Regions from separate parts of the Clostridium gelidum genome, predicted to be linked through region 1. Evidence: riboswitches for the same ligand, from Rfam matches in the RefSeq annotation. Region 1 holds a riboswitch; the other holds the start of a gene.
What was found. Region 1 has a riboswitch for cyclic di-GMP ahead of psyc5s11_RS26675 (methyl-accepting chemotaxis protein). Riboswitches for the same ligand answer to the same signal wherever they lie in the genome.
Positions count from the first base shown of each region.

Region 2: it holds a riboswitch for cyclic di-GMP, as region 1 does, so the genes downstream of both, psyc5s11_RS08195 (methyl-accepting chemotaxis protein) here and psyc5s11_RS26675 (methyl-accepting chemotaxis protein) in region 1, are expected to answer to the same signal.

Region 1 covers NZ_AP024849.1:5,826,309-5,834,426, reverse strand. Annotated here, with positions in the region: gene psyc5s11_RS26720 (replication-associated recombination protein A) at 1-196, shown strand, start outside; gene psyc5s11_RS26715 (hypothetical protein) at 362-835, shown strand; gene psyc5s11_RS26710 (HlyC/CorC family transporter) at 1,068-2,345, shown strand; gene psyc5s11_RS26705 (nucleoside deaminase) at 2,524-2,973, shown strand; gene psyc5s11_RS28285 (CDP-alcohol phosphatidyltransferase family protein) at 3,003-3,557, opposite strand; gene psyc5s11_RS26695 (flavodoxin domain-containing protein) at 3,667-4,185, opposite strand; tRNA gene psyc5s11_RS26690 (tRNA-Ser) at 4,428-4,517, shown strand; partial or broken gene psyc5s11_RS26685 (IS1595 family transposase) at 4,625-4,934, shown strand; gene psyc5s11_RS26680 (alpha/beta fold hydrolase) at 5,086-5,856, shown strand; cyclic di-GMP riboswitch class II at 5,945-6,027, shown strand; gene psyc5s11_RS26675 (methyl-accepting chemotaxis protein) at 6,087-7,808, shown strand.
Region 2 covers NZ_AP024849.1:1,849,251-1,857,368, reverse strand. Annotated here, with positions in the region: gene psyc5s11_RS08225 (ChbG/HpnK family deacetylase) at 1-287, opposite strand, end outside; gene psyc5s11_RS08220 (PTS transporter subunit EIIC) at 302-1,708, opposite strand; gene psyc5s11_RS08215 (LacI family DNA-binding transcriptional regulator) at 1,877-2,839, opposite strand; gene psyc5s11_RS08210 (hypothetical protein) at 3,273-3,521, opposite strand; gene psyc5s11_RS08205 (radical SAM protein) at 3,912-4,778, opposite strand; gene psyc5s11_RS08200 (GerMN domain-containing protein) at 4,924-5,097, opposite strand; gene psyc5s11_RS08195 (methyl-accepting chemotaxis protein) at 5,332-6,864, opposite strand; cyclic di-GMP riboswitch class I at 7,101-7,188, opposite strand; gene psyc5s11_RS08190 (AMP-binding protein) at 7,228-8,118, opposite strand, start outside.

The sequences.
Region 1 (8,118 bases):
GGAAAATCTGGACTATGGTAAGGGTTATCAATATGCTCATGATTCAAAGGATAAAGTAGTGAATATGCAGTGCCTGCCAGAAAATCTGAAAGATAGACAGTATTATCAACCTACGAATCAAGGTGTTGAAAAAAATATAAAGGAACGCTTAGAGCTTATTAAAAAGCTGAAGGCTAAAACAAAAAATACCCAGTAAATTTTACAATTTTATTAGTAATTTTTATAAAATTGATGTTATATGTTACAAAAATTAAAAACTGAATACCTTTTCTCTTATTTAAGATGTATAATAGAACATAATGATATTTTAAGTAGTTTGGAATATTGAATATAAAGATAAAGGTAAAGAGAGGTGTAAAATATGGAGGTTATTCTAGAGCAATTCATTCCATCAGATAAACCTAAAAGAATTAGCAGCATGCTAAAAACCATATCAATTATTTTTTTTATAATAGCAATAATGGCTACTCTTGCATCAATTATAATTGCGATAGCATTAGGGATAGTAGGATTAATATTTTTTGCAGGAAGTTATCTTGTATATATTGATTATGAATACGAATTATATAATGGAGATATAACAATAAGTAAAGTTTATAATGCAAGCCGAAGAAAAATTGCTCAAAAAATTGATAAAGATGCAGTTCGAAGAGTATATCTTACGGCAAGAAAAGATGCACTCAAGAAAGGTGTTACAGCATATTATAATACTAATTTAGAAGGACTAAATGTATATACTTTTGAATTAAATAATAATAAAGTAGTACAATTAGCATTAAATGGAGAATTAGAGAAAATAGTTAAAATAATTTATGTTCATAAGATAACATATTAGCAGAAAATATAACTATATTCTTTTTAACAGTAAATGGATACCTATAGACTAGACATATGAAAAAGTATGTGGTCTATAGGTATTTTATTTTAGGTAAAGTAAACGAATTTTAACTTAGCAAGATTAGTATTAAATCGAAGTTAAAATAGTGGAATTATATTACTTTTTTTTAGATTGTGATATAATAGATTACAATATATAAATATTTAAATTATTAGGAGAGTGATTATTTTTGGACCCCAATTATACGTGGCAGATAATTAGTTTAGTTGTACTAATTGCATTATCTAGTTTTTTTTCAATGTCAGAAACTGCACTTATGTCTTTGAGTCAAATAAGATTAAGACATATGGTGGAAGAAGAAGTTACAGGCGCTGAATTAGTAGAAAAGCTTACTAAAGATCCAAACAGACTTTTAGGAACAATTTTGATAGGGAATAATGTGGTGATTATTGGAGCAACAGCAATGGCTACGGTACTTGCAACAGATATTTTTGGTAATAGAGGAGTTGGAATAGCAACTGGAATTATAACAGTTTTAGTGCTTATTTTTGGAGAAATAACTCCAAAGTCTATTGCAAAACAGAAATCAGAAGCTATTGCTTTAAGAGTTGCAAGACCCATAGGATTCTTAGTAATAATATTTAAGCCATTAGTCTATATAATTATTGCTATTTCTTCAATGTTTATTAGAATTTTGGGTGGAGATCCGAGTGGAGAAAAGTCTTTTATAACACATGAAGAATTGAAGACTATGGTTGGAGTAAGTGAACAAGAAGGTGTTTTGGAAAATGATGAAAAAGAAATGATATTTAATGTATTTGAATTTGCAGATCTTCAAGTTAAGGATGTGATGGTTCAAAGAGTTGATATTATTTCAGTTGATAAAGAAGTAAGTTATGATGCGGTCATGGATGTTATTAAGAATGAACAATTTTCAAGAATTCCAGTTTACAATCAGACAATAGATAATATTATAGGAGTTTTAAATATTAAAGATTTGGCTACAATTGAAAATTTAAGAGCTAATTTTAATATTTCTAAATATATAAGAGAGCCATTTTATACATTCGAATTTAAGAAGATTGTAGAATTATTAAAAGAAATGAAGAAAACAAGGAATCATATTGCAATTGTATTGGATGAATATGGTGGAACTGTGGGATTAGTTACAATCGAAGATTTGGTAGAAGAAATAGTTGGAGAAATTGAGGATGAATATGATGAAGAAAAAAATCCTGTTGAATTTATTAAAGAAAATGAATATGTAGTTGAAGGTAGCTTAAGACTTCATGATATTAGTGATTTAATAGGAATTAATATAGATTCAGAAGAATTTGATTCTGTTGGTGGACTTATGATTGAAGATCTGGGAAGAATGCCAGAAGAACAAGAAGAAGTCATAGTCAATAACATAAGATTTATTGCTGAAGAAATAGAAAAGAATAGAATTAAGAAGGTTAGGATGATTATTAATATTGAAGAAAGTAAAGTTGCTAATGATATGTGAATGATATATACAAACAAGCTGTCTAAAGGCAATTAGATAAGGTATTAAAATAGAAGGGATATTTTTCTAGTAAACTAGGATATCCCTTCTATTTCTTTAATTAATCCTAAAGTGTATGGATTTGTTATTTTATTTAACTTACCTAAATAAGAAAATTGATAATAGGAGCATAAGAATAATGGTTGATTTTATGAAAGTGGCAAAGGAAGAGGCCATTTTAGCAATGAATAAAGGTGAAATTCCAGTAGGTGCAGTGATTGTAAAAGATGGAGTTATAATAGGAAAAGCTCATAATTTAAAAGAAACTTTAAAAGATAGTACAGCTCATGCAGAAATATTAGCGATTAAGGAAGCTTCAAAATATATTGGCAATTGGAGATTAAATGGAGCTGAAATGTATGTAACTTTGGAACCATGTCCAATGTGTGCTAGTGCTATTTCACAAAGCAGAATATCTAAAGTTTATATAGGAACTTTTAATAAGGATATGGGGGCTTGTGGTTCACTAATAAATCTCTTAGATAATAGGGGACTAAATTCATTTGTGGATGTTAAATGGATTTATGATGAGGAATGCTCAGCATTATTAACAAAGTTTTTTGAAAATAGGAGAAAAAACGAATTATAATTAGTTATAGAAATAGTAATAATAATTTTTTATTCATTATAAGATTTGTATACTTTAGTATGTATTAAATTAGAAATCCTTAAGGTACTTGATATAAGTGTACCTATTATTAAAAATGAAATATATGCAGAGCAGTACTGTGACAAAAAAGGAATTACAACTACAAAGGGAACACCCTGATAAAGAGCTGTTACAACTCGTCCTACTTTGTCAAACATAAATGGAATTTTATTAGAGGACATTCCAGCATAATATGAAGTTATATTAAATTCAGCAAATTTGAAAATGAGTATAAAAGTATATGTAATAGAAACTAAATTATATATATTGAACAAGATACTTGTACAGAGCACAAAAAACAAATCGCAATAAGGATCTAATATACTACCGAGTTTAGATTGAATGCATAGTTTTCTAGCAATTCTTCCATCGATGAAATCTGTTAATATGATTAAAGAAAGAACAATCAATTGTAGAACATTATTCTTATTAATAAAAAGTAATATGAATAAGATAGTTAATGGTACTCTGAGCAATGTTAGGGTATTAATAGATAGTTTCTTAATTAATTCCAAATTTCTCACCTAGCGATACAGCATTAGTTTTGCTACCTTCTTTATCAGAATAAGCAAATTTAACCTTTCGTAGTGGGTTTTTACTCAACAATATTTTTTTAAACATATTTTCACTCCTTTAATCATTCATTACACTCGCGAATTTCAAAATTTTCTCATCTGAAATGGTGGAAATATTAGTTTTACCATCAACTTTAATATTGAGTTCATCAGTTTTATTTTTAGAATTTAGAATCATCTTAACAATTTGTCGTTCAAAAAAGTTCATCTTTTTAAAATTAAAAACTGCACCTAGTGAATCAATGATAGTTGCATGATTAATTAATTCATTAGAAAAAGATTTTTCAGTATATGAATTAATCTCGTCTTTTTTATCTGTCATACATGATATAAATAGTCCGAAAGGTTTAGCCATAAGTGAAACTGAATTAGTATCACAAAAATTTTTTATCTCAGCTTGTACATTGCCTACGTAAATAGAACAGCCAACAATTACTTTGTCATAATCAGAGAGATTTATGTTTTTATTTTCTTTTAGATTTATTATATTAACATCACCATTTAATTTTTCAGAGAGTAAATTAGCGCATTTTTCTGCTGCACCATATTTTGATGCAAATAAGATTAAAGTTTTCATAGTTAAAATCACTCCTTTTATATATTTGAAGATTTACTAACTCATAGACGCTTGCATATTTGTTACGACTTCAATTATTATCTATAATTGAAATTATATCATAAAAAAATATTCAGTTGAATTAAAAAAGTATGTATGATATCATGAAAAAGCATTAAAAGATTGATAAATGAAACTCGACTCACATACGTTCGCTGAGTAAGTGGTTCACTTAAAATCATAGATGTTAGTTTTCTACTTATGGAGAGATGTCCGAGTGGCCGAAGGAGCACGCCTGGAAAGCGTGTATAGGGGCAACTCTATCAGGGGTTCGAATCCCCTTCTCTCCGCCAATGAAGTTAGATGCGAAAAATGCCTGATAGCTTAGTAATACTAAGGTTTCAGGCATTTTTTATGTTTTGTGAGTTATTCAAATACTACCGCAAATTGCAGTTAAAATAGTTATGTTCAATTTACTAAAGATTTTCATTAGACCATAAAGGGTATAAAAAAGAGGAAAACATAAAGAATTAATTTACCATATTCAACACATTAATGATGTACACAGCAAATTTAAAAAGTGGATGAACAGGTTTAATGGCGTTGCAACTAAATATATCAACAATTATATGTATTGGTTTAAATGGCTACAATTGTTTGAAAATGACAAGGAAGTGGTAAAAATCCAAAACTTTATGCTTCAATGTAATGTAGCACACGATGATACAAAGGTAATTGATTTTAGAGAAAGAGAACCGATATTTGTTTAGTTATATACATTATATTGAAATTAATATTATAATATAGTATATAAACAGACTATAATTCAAAAATCAATTTTAAGATATACTGGTTTAGTAATTAAAAAAATGTGAAATGAGATTACTTATATAATATTCGATATATAGATGGGGGATAAATATGATATTTAAAGAATTTGGCAACAAAAATATGCCAGTTATCATTTTTCTTCATGGTGGCGGACTGTCATGGTGGTCATTAAAACCACAAATTGAAGCATTGCAAAAGGATTATTATATTGTTACACCTATTATTGATGGGCATGGTGATGATTGGAATAATACTTTTGTAAGTATAAAAAAATCCGCAGAACAGGTTATTAATTATATAAAAGAAAATTGTAATGGAAAAGTTTTTGCAATTTGCGGTCTTTCTATTGGTGCTCAAATCGTTGTTGAAATAATATCACAAGAATGTGGTATCACAGAGAATGCTGTTATAGAAAGTGCGTTGGTTTATCCTATGAAAATGGCAGTCACATTAACTGTACCGATGTATAATGTGTGCTATGGGCTAATTAAGAAAAGATGGTATGCAAGACTACAGGCTAAAACATTAAATGTACCATATGAATTATTTGAAACCTATTATGAGGATAGTTCACGAATGACAAAAGAAACACTAATTAATATTACGAAAAGTAATGGAGATTATTCAATATCTTCAACATTATGCAAGACGAAAGCAAGAACATTAATATTAGTTGGTGAGAAAGAATTATCAATAATGAAAAAATCAGCAACACTACTTCACGATACCATTAATGGTAGTTTTTTAAAAGTCATTACAAAAAGTGGACATGGAGAAATTAGTTTAATTCATCCAGATAAATACCTTGATTTATTGCAACGCTTTTTTGCAAATAATACAAAACATAGCCAAACATTATAACTAATAGTATAAAATATGTACATCTGTATATGTAGGTGATATAATAAGAATATAAGTGAATATTATAATATTTTGTAATATAATGTCATGAAAAGTTGGAAACGATGATGATTTCTTTTATTTGGGCACCTTAAGAATTCGGAGTTAGTGGTGCAACCTGCCAACAATTAAGTTATTAATTGTTGACAGGTTTTTTTATTGAAATTTTAAGTAAGGGTAGGAGATTAAAAATGAGATGGCTTAATAATTTAAAGGTAGGTAAAAAATTAACATTACTTATAGTATGCTCTTTAATAGGGTTACTTGCAGTAGGTACAACTGGATATTACTTCTTACTAGCATCTAGTAAAAGTATTGATTCCATGTATAATGAAAGATTATTGTCTAGTGAATGGTTGAGTGAATCTAGAGTGCATGCAAGAGCTATTACAGCAGATATTTATAGACTTATGGTAACAACGGATAAAAATGAAAATGATAGTTTAATTAAAGATATAGATACTCGTGCCGGAGAATTTAATAATTATATGAATCAGTATAAAAATTTAAAGTTGGATTCATTTGAAACAAGTAAAATAAAAGAGATAGAGGATAACTTAGCTAAGTATAGAGAAGGGAGGAAAACTGTTATTAGTTTAGCTAAAGAAAATAAAAATCAGGAAGCATATGAGTATTATGGAAAAAATGTTGATACATATGTACAAGCTTTCATGAATGATTTGGTTAAACTTGGTGAACATAATAGACAAATTGCTGAAGAAATAAATAATACTGATAAATCAAATTTTAAGGTTGCAGTAGGAACATTTTTAAGTATAGTTATCACAGGATCAATTTTGATAATTTTATTAGGATTACTAATAACAAAACGTATTACTAAGAGATTGAATGATTTTGTAGTATTTATAGGTGCATTGTCAGAAGGAAATTTTTCAATGGAAGTATCATCAGAGAATCTTCAAGATAAGAGTGAGTTTGGAATAGTAACCAATGCTTTAGATAAGATGACAAAGAATATTAGAGAGTTACTTAAGCAATTAGGAAACACATCAGAGCAATTAGTGTTATCATCAGAAGAATTAACTGCAAGTGCTGAACAATCAGCAGATGCATCAAATCTTGTCGCTACTGCTGTAACTAATATGGCACAGGGTGCAGATGATCAACTTGCATTTGCCAATGATACTACTAATGTAGTTGAAAATATATCTGAGAAAATAAATGTAGTATCTGAAAATACAAAATCAGTTTCAACATTGACAGATAATGCTGAGGTTTCAGCGAATGCTGGTGAAGAAGCAATAGAAAAGGCTATTAATCAAATGGAACTAATAGAGAAGAAGACTAATGAAACATCATCTATTATTAGTGAGCTTGAAGAAAAATCAACTAAGATTGGACAAATTATTGATACAATTGAAAGCATATCAGAACAAACAAATCTACTTGCATTAAATGCAGCAATAGAGTCTGCAAGAGCAGGAGAAGCAGGAAAAGGGTTCAGTGTAGTAGCAGATGAAATTAGAAAATTAGCAGAACAGTCACAAGAAGCAACAAAAGAAATAGCTGAAATTATTAATGATGTTCAAAATAAAACTAATAGTGCAGTTTCAGTTATGAATGAAAACTCAAAAGAGGTTGATGCAGGAGCAACGGTTGTAAATGTTGCAGGTACAAGTTTCCGTGAAATACTTAAAATGATAAGATCAATATCTGAACAAATTCACGAAATATCAAAGTCAATTAATGAAATAAGTGTTGGAACTAAAGCATCAGTTACTTCAGTAAATAATATACAAAATATAAGCATGAACATAGCGGATGAAACACAAACAATATCAGCAGCGGCAGAAGAACAGTTAGCATCTGTTGAAGAAATAGCTTCATCTAGCAAGATTTTATCTCAGATGTCTGAAGATTTGGGAAGTATTATAGCTAAATTTAAAGTATAATTTATAATAGCTTGTTTATAATTATTTTTAGGAATTTAAATTATAAACAAGCTTTTTTTGTTTTACAATTATAAGAATAAATTTAAGCGTTATTATTATTTAAGTCAAGCTTTGGTGGTTAGTGTTTGATTTTCTATTTTTTAATCTAACTTTTACTAAGTTCTTCGAGTCAGCAATAAAAATATAGCTATGTTTTAAGTTGATTAACTATATAGGATTATATAATGAACTATTGGAGACAATAATTATAGGTGAATTATTAATATTTTGTAACAATATTGAAGTTTATTAGAAAGTTAGATATTATTTA
Region 2 (8,118 bases), 2.1 Mb from region 1:
TCTTGCTCTGAATTACGATAATCACTTGATGATTTAAATTCACCATTTTCATTAACCAAACTTGGAATTACTTGTGGATTACAAACTGGTTTACCTATACAAATATTTGTGTGTTGTCCTAAACAAATACTATAATCTTTTATTAAATTGAATCCATGGCTTGCAGCAACCATGTTTGTCATCATGCCTACTGATTTAACTACTCCATTTTTTATAGATTTTTCAATTCCGTAATTCACAGCTTCACTATATCCAAGGTCGTCTGCTCTTATTAACATTTTTTTCATATCATAATCCTTTCTTAATTACCTTTTACAATCGGATCATTTTTATCAAAACCAAAAAAATAAGTAACAACTGCAGCAACAATTACTGAAATAATACAACCGATAATTCCATTTACTAAGTTAGACACTCCATTACCAGTAAAAGCTAAAATTCCAATTATATTAGTAGACGGTATAAGTGTATAATGTCCAAGATGCAATATTCCCATATATAATCCACCTGCAAATCCGCCAGCTACTAACCCTAATAATGGTTTTTTGTACCTAACACCTACTCCGTATAAACCTGGTTCAGTTATTCCTCCCACTAATAAAGATATCAAGAAACCAAATGATAGAGATTTTTGCTCAGAATCTTTAATTCTTAAGGCTGCTCCCAAGCACATTCCTGCTACTGCGTATGTTGCTGCGGCCATACCTACTGCTACAAAGTTTTCATGTCCTGCAGTTGCGAAAACTTGGAATAAAAAAGCAATTAAAATCATATGCATTCCACTCATAACTAAAAATTCAAATGTAGCACCAATTATTGCTACTCCTAAGAACCCTGAAATTCCTCCTAATGCTATGATACCATTACAAATATAATTCCCTAAGAATGACCCAGCTGGTCCTAAAACACATAGAGCAATTGGTAGCATAACTACGATTGTAAATGCTGGAGCAAAAACACTTCTTAATGCAGAAGGCAAGTATTTATTAAAGAATCTTTCAACATATGACATTACCCAAACAGATAATATTATTGGTAAAATTGTACTTCCATAATTTTGTACTGAACAAGGAATACCATAAACACTAAACTCTTTACCAACAAGACCTGTAAATGTAGGATGTAACATAATCGCCCCTAGCAATATTCCCATAATTGGTGATACTTTAAATTTTTTAGCTGAAGTATAACCAATCAAAACTGGAAAGAAATAGAAACCTGCATCTCCAACAAATGTTGACAATACATAAAAATCACTTTTATCACTAATTATATTAAACATTGATGGTCCAAATAATGCAGCAAACATCTTAAAAAATGCTGATGCTGTAATAACTGGTATCGCAGGAACTAAACTTCCAGATAGTACATCTAATATTCCATTTAAGACTGATTTGATTGTTATTTTTTCCTTTGGTTTATTATTTTCATCAATCATATCATTACTTTTAACTCCAATTATTTTGCAAACCTCATCATAAACTTTTGATACATCTTGCCCAATAATTACCTGAAGTTGTCCACCCGCTCGAATAACTCCTAGTACTCCTTTAATTTCCTTAATTTTTTCATCATTAGGAACATTTTCATCTCTCAAATTAAAACGCAATCTTGTAGCACAGTGAGCAGCATTAATAATGTTTTCTTTCTCACCTACTTCTTCTAAAATCGCTTTTGCTAATTTTATAAACTTTTCATCTTTAGCCATTTTTCTTCCTCCTTATACTTGCAACATTTTTTGCATCACCTAAAAAATAGATTCTGATTACATCATATTTAATATCCTATTAAATATTTCTTTGCAGAACCGGTTCCTCACACCTTTTAAAATTAACCGGTGCAGAACCGGTTCCTTATTTGTATTATATTATCGTTTTCATAGCTTGTCAACACTTTCTCTTTCAATTAATTTTACTGGAATAATAGTCTCTTTATTCGTATTATTTCCAATTATTAAATTAACAATGTTTTCTGCTAAAAGCTTTCCACAAGATTTATATGGGTAATGAATTGTTGTTAGAGATGGGGTTATCATCCCTGCTATCTCATAATCTCCTATTCCTGTAACAGAAATTTCCTTAGGAATTGATATTTCCATTTTTGTTAATCCTTTCATAACTCCAATCGCAATACTATCAGTAGCACATACAATAATTGTTGGTTTTTGAGTAGATACTATTTTTCCCACTACTTCAATAGCATCTTCTATAGTTGAATCACTTTTAAAAAATGAAACACTATCTATATAATTCTCTTTCATGCACTTTTCAAATCCCATTCTTCTTCTTGACCATGCTGAAACGCCTTCTTTATCTACATCAATATAACATATATTTCTATGTCCCTTACTTATTATATATTCTCCAACCTGATATCCTGCATCTTCATCATCATGTAAAATGCAATAAAAATTCTCATTTTTTTGTCCTAATAATATAACTGGTATATTACTTCCTCCTAATGCTTTCTTATGCTTATCAGTTATTTTTCCTGCTATTAAAATCATTCCTGAAACCCTTTGATTTACTAAATTTTCAATACTCTCAATTTCTCTTTCATCCTTTTGTCCTGTGCAAGATATTATCAATTGATATCCTAATTTCCTTAATGTTTCATCTATTCCTGCTAATGTTCTTGACGTTGCATAGGAATCTAGTCTTGGCACAATTATTCCTATAAGATTATTCTTTTTTGCTTTTAAACTTTGTGCAAAATTGTTTGGAACATAATTAGTATCTTTTATTGCCTTGTCAATCTTTTTTCTAGTTTCTTCACTAACATACCCACCATTTAAATATCTTGATACAGTACTTTTAGCTACTCCTACGATGGAAGCTATATCTGCTATTGTAGTTTTTATTTTAACTCACTCCTAATTCTTACTTTACATTTTTATTTGCCTATCATCATATAGTCTATTTATTTCTGTAAATTATTAAAATAATTTTTAATATCTGCTTTGCCTATTATAAACAGGTTCTCTTCGTTATCCTTTTTATTTCTTGCAATTTCTAAATTTGAATATCCACTTTGCGTAATAAAATAACATCTCTAAAATAAAAATTATCTCAATAAAGTTAGTTTTATTTACAACTATAATTTTAGTATTTAATCATAAACATGTCAAATATTATACATTTTCATCCTCAAAAAAATTCGTTTCAAATCCCTATACACCTAAAAAATTATCACATGAAGATTATCAATCACTAGTAAATTATAACTCTTTAATCTGACGCCTCTCCATTACTATCAATAACTTTCTTATACCTCTAACTATATTCAAATGTAACCTCATAAAAATTAACCTCATGTGGTGAAAGACAGCTTTCTATCCTTAGTTCATCTATACTTTCTACATAAAAAACGGTTTGCTTTGGCACACAAATTTGTTTTAAATAATCAATTTCCTCCTTTTTAATATTATAAGTTGAATTCATATTTAGCCACTCATCAAAGATACTTCCATGTTCTCTATTTAAAATATATCGCTTTATACGATAACGACCTTTTTTTATCACCTTTTAATATAAATAGAAATTCTACATATTTTTGAACATTTACAGAAATCTTTTTTATCTTATTTAGAAGAATTGTTATTGGTATACTATTATTCTGATTATTATTTTTTCTTATGTTACCTATATGCACACCCCTTTAAAAATTAATTTTATCGTTTACATACCCGACTAATGAAGTACTGGAGTTTTCAATATTATTAATCATTTGTACTTTCTATAGAGCTTATAATAATGTCTACTACTTTTATAGCAACATCATCAAATGTAATAAAATCACATTTTCTATTTTTCATACATTTTTCTATTTTTCTCAAATCATAAGAAAACTTTATATATCTACTTTATATTTTCATAGGTTTGGAGTAACCATCTATTCTAGGAAAAAGACCATTAAAGTCTTCTGTCCTCTTCTTGTTTCAGTTTATTTGTATCTTGATAATAGTTTATTTGAGTTAATAATTTTTCTTTATCTTTAGGTAAATTTCCACTTAATGAAATATAATTTGATGCATGATTGCATCTAAATATTATTGGTTCTTTTACATTAATGTACTTTATTAAAAGCTTAATCTCATTTAAAATCTCTTTGTCATTTAAAAGTTCAAATTCTTTATTTATAATTTTATTATGCAAATTAGTTCCTTCCTCAACCATAAGAGTCAATACACCTAAATAATCTGGAATCATACTGCTTATCATTTCACCAGTTTTAATTGCATGACTTTTACTGCGCTCTGCTCCACCAATTCCAGCTATAACCGTTACTGACAATAATATATTTGCATCCTTAACCTTCTTTGCAGCCTTAATTAAATCCTCACTACTTACGCCTTTATTAATATCCTTTAAAACTTCATCATTTCCACTTTCAACGCCCATATATATCATTGATAATCCTAAATCTTTAAGATCACTTAATTCCTGTGGAGTTTTAAGTAATATAGATTTAGGGGAACCATAAAGAGTAACCCTACTACATTCAGGAAATAATTTTTTTATATATACTAATATTCCCTTTAAATCCTCTGTTTTAAGTATCAAAGCATCTCCATCAGCTAAAAATATTCTTTCTACATGTTCATATTTTTGTCTAAAACAACTTATATCATTTTTAATATCTTCTATTGCTTTTATTGTAAATTTCTTGGATTTATACATATTACAAAAGCTACATTTATTATGAGAGCATCCTAAAGTTGCTTGTATTATAAGGCTATTTCCTTCACTAGGTGGTCTGTATAATGGATAATCGTACATAAATATTTTCTCCCCTTATTAATTCTCTATATTAGTCACTTTAAAATTAAATCTGCTACGAGTGTTCCTATTAAACCTATGATTGTAAAATTAAAATAATATGACGAAGCATTAAACTTATTCAGATTTTAATTCAACACTTTTTTTAATCCACAGTAAAAGTTTCACCTTTTTCCTTTATAATATGGCCTGATCCATAAAGTTCTCCTTCTATTGTAATATATACTTTTTCCACACCATAATAAGTTCCAAGTGTATTAGTAATACTTTGTAAAATCATACTTTCATAAACTGCACCTACATTCATTTCGCTAACCAATTCTTATGTAAAATCAACATATACTATATTATCCTAATTAACACTCATTCCTTCTTAACCATTATGTTTCCTACATCCCTATAAGATAATGGTACCATATATATACCTATTAAGTCTGCTAAAAGGTAAACATATTATTTTAATTTTTTTCTATAAAAAAACTACTCAATTATGATAACTGAGTAGTTTTTATTTTCTATGTATATATATTCTGATAGTTGTTTTTTATACAATTTATTTAATAAGTTTATTCATATCTTCAGCAACATTTCTAAGTTCATTAATACTAGCCTCAATTTCTTCACTAGTAGAAGCACTTTGTGTTACTGCTTCTGTTACCATTTCATATTTTGATATTGTATCTTTTGTTATATTGCCTACTTCTTCATTAAATTTAACTACATTTTTAGTTTCTGTAAGTAATGTAGTAGAAGCTTTACTTATATCCATAATATTATTACTAAATAATTTCAAATCCGAAGTCATACTATTTAATCCTTGAACTGTTTCATTAATAATATTATTTCCCGCTTGAGATTTTTCGTTGTTATGAGTCATTTGTTCTTGAACTATGTTAATTTTACTTTTTAACTCACCTACAATTGAACTTACTTGAGTAAGTGATTCCTTTGTTCCTTCAGCTAATGTTTTTATTTCTTCTGCTACTACTGCAAACCCTTTACCATATTCACCTGCTCTTGCTGCTTCAATTGATGCATTTAAAGCAAGAAGATTTGTTTGTTCTGATATATCTCCAATAAGAGTTAATATTTCATCTACTTGTCGTGATTTTTGTTCCAGCTCTTTTGTAGACTCAAACGTATCTTCTATACTATCTTTTATATCATTAATAATTACGAGAGTATCATTTAAAGATATCTGGTTTTTATCTGTCATATTGATAAATTCCTTTATTTTATCCTCACTATCTTTTGTTCTACTCACAACTACCTCATTAGCACTTAATAAAGTGCTTAATATCTCTTTATTCTTATTTGATTTATCAAGCATTTCATCAGAAGCTTTTGATACCGAATGGCTTGTTGCTGAAACTTCCAGAAGTGAACTTGTTTGCTCTTCAATAGCAACACTTAAGTTTTCACTTGATTCCAAAACAGAAGTAGACATTTCACCTATATTTTTAAATAAATATAATAATTTTTGATTTTCTTCTTTGATTTCAATTTCTTTTTCACCAATTGATTCTAATAGCTTAGCTGCAAAATATACAACCATAAAGATTATTGATAAAGTTAAAGAAATAGTAATTATTCTCATAGCTACTTCTGCTATATGAAATTGATTATCTAAAAAAATTGAAGGATTATTTGCAACTACTACTATTTGACAAATAATACTTAAAATTATTGATATCGTAATCATTTTTAAATCAAAAAATAATGCTCCAAGAATGACGAAATAGAAAATCATAAACCATATGGAATTTAAATGCATCGTAAAATTCAAAAATAAATACTGAAAATAAGTTAATATTAAAATCATAATCTTTGTTATCTTAAACGCTTTTATGTTGAAACCATTTTCAGTAAGTGTACATTTATAACATATTCGAAGTACTATAGCATAAATTAAAACAGCTATTCCTTGAATAATCAAAGAATTTATATTTATACTATCATTAAATCCAAACAATTTTAATGCGCTAAAAAATAATAATGCCATAGTACACAATGCCACATAAAATATTAGTACAAATTTAAGGGTTTTTTTATTAAAAGTTATTATAGAGCTTTCTTCTGTATTCATTGTTACCTCCTAGGTATTTTTAAAATTTTGTATATTTATGTAATTAATTTGCATAACATAAATAGTGTACATATTATATCATATAATGTTTACATTACTTATATTATGTTATTTTATCCTATTTTTCCTTTTTAATCATATCATTTCCATTCTTTTTTTGCAAATTAAAGGTGTTTATTATTAATTAATAATACATACCCAAATATAAGTATATATATCGATTCTTATACGTATAATTTGGTAACCTGGCAATCATAGAAAATACTTTTCTTTAGACCCACGGCTTTGCGACCTTACCTTTTGATAATTTTGCTATTATCAATTTATATTATATATTAATTATTTTCAGCTATTCCTTCTTCTTTAATTAATTGCAACTTCAGCGAATACAATAGGATTAATTCTTTCAATTGCAATTTGTTTTAGTGAATTTCGTTTGATTTTCCCAGTAGATGTTAATGGAAATGTATCTATAAATTCTATATGCTTAGGGAATTTATATTTTGAGATTTTCCCAGATAAAAATTCAAATATATCTTCTTTAGTTAAGATAGAAGGTTTTTTAACTTTAATAAAAGCAACTATTTCTTCCCCAAGAGTTTCATCTGGAATACCAACAATTATTGCATTTTCAATTTCAGAGTGTTTAATAAGATGATTTTCAATATCTGTTGGAGAAATATTTTCTCCACCTCTAATTATTACATCTTTTATTCGTCCCTTTATAGATAAATACCCATCTTCATCTATAAATGCAATATCACCTGTATGCACCCAATTATCTATAACCGTAACATTTGTTGCAATAGGATTATTATAATATCCAAGCATACTATAAGGACTTTTTACACATAACTCACCTTCCACATTTGGTGGAAGTGTATGTCCAGTTTTTAAATCACATATTTTTATCTCCACATGTTCAACTGGTCTACCAACAGTATTTACTTTTGGATGATTTTTATCATAAATTGGAGTTTGAGTTACTCCAAGAGTTTCAGTTTGTCCAAAAGTATTGCTTAATTCAGTAATGTGAAGATGTTCCATTATATCTTTCATAAGTGTTTCAGACGAAACTGCTCCTGCAATCATCCCTACTCTCAAACTTGATAAGTCATATGAATTACATTTACTTATTAAATATTGATACATTGTTGGAACTCCATGAAAGCCAGTACATTTTTCGGTTTCAATTGCTTTAAGCGCAACGTCTGTTTTAAATTTTTTCATTAATACTATTGTACTTCCAGATAG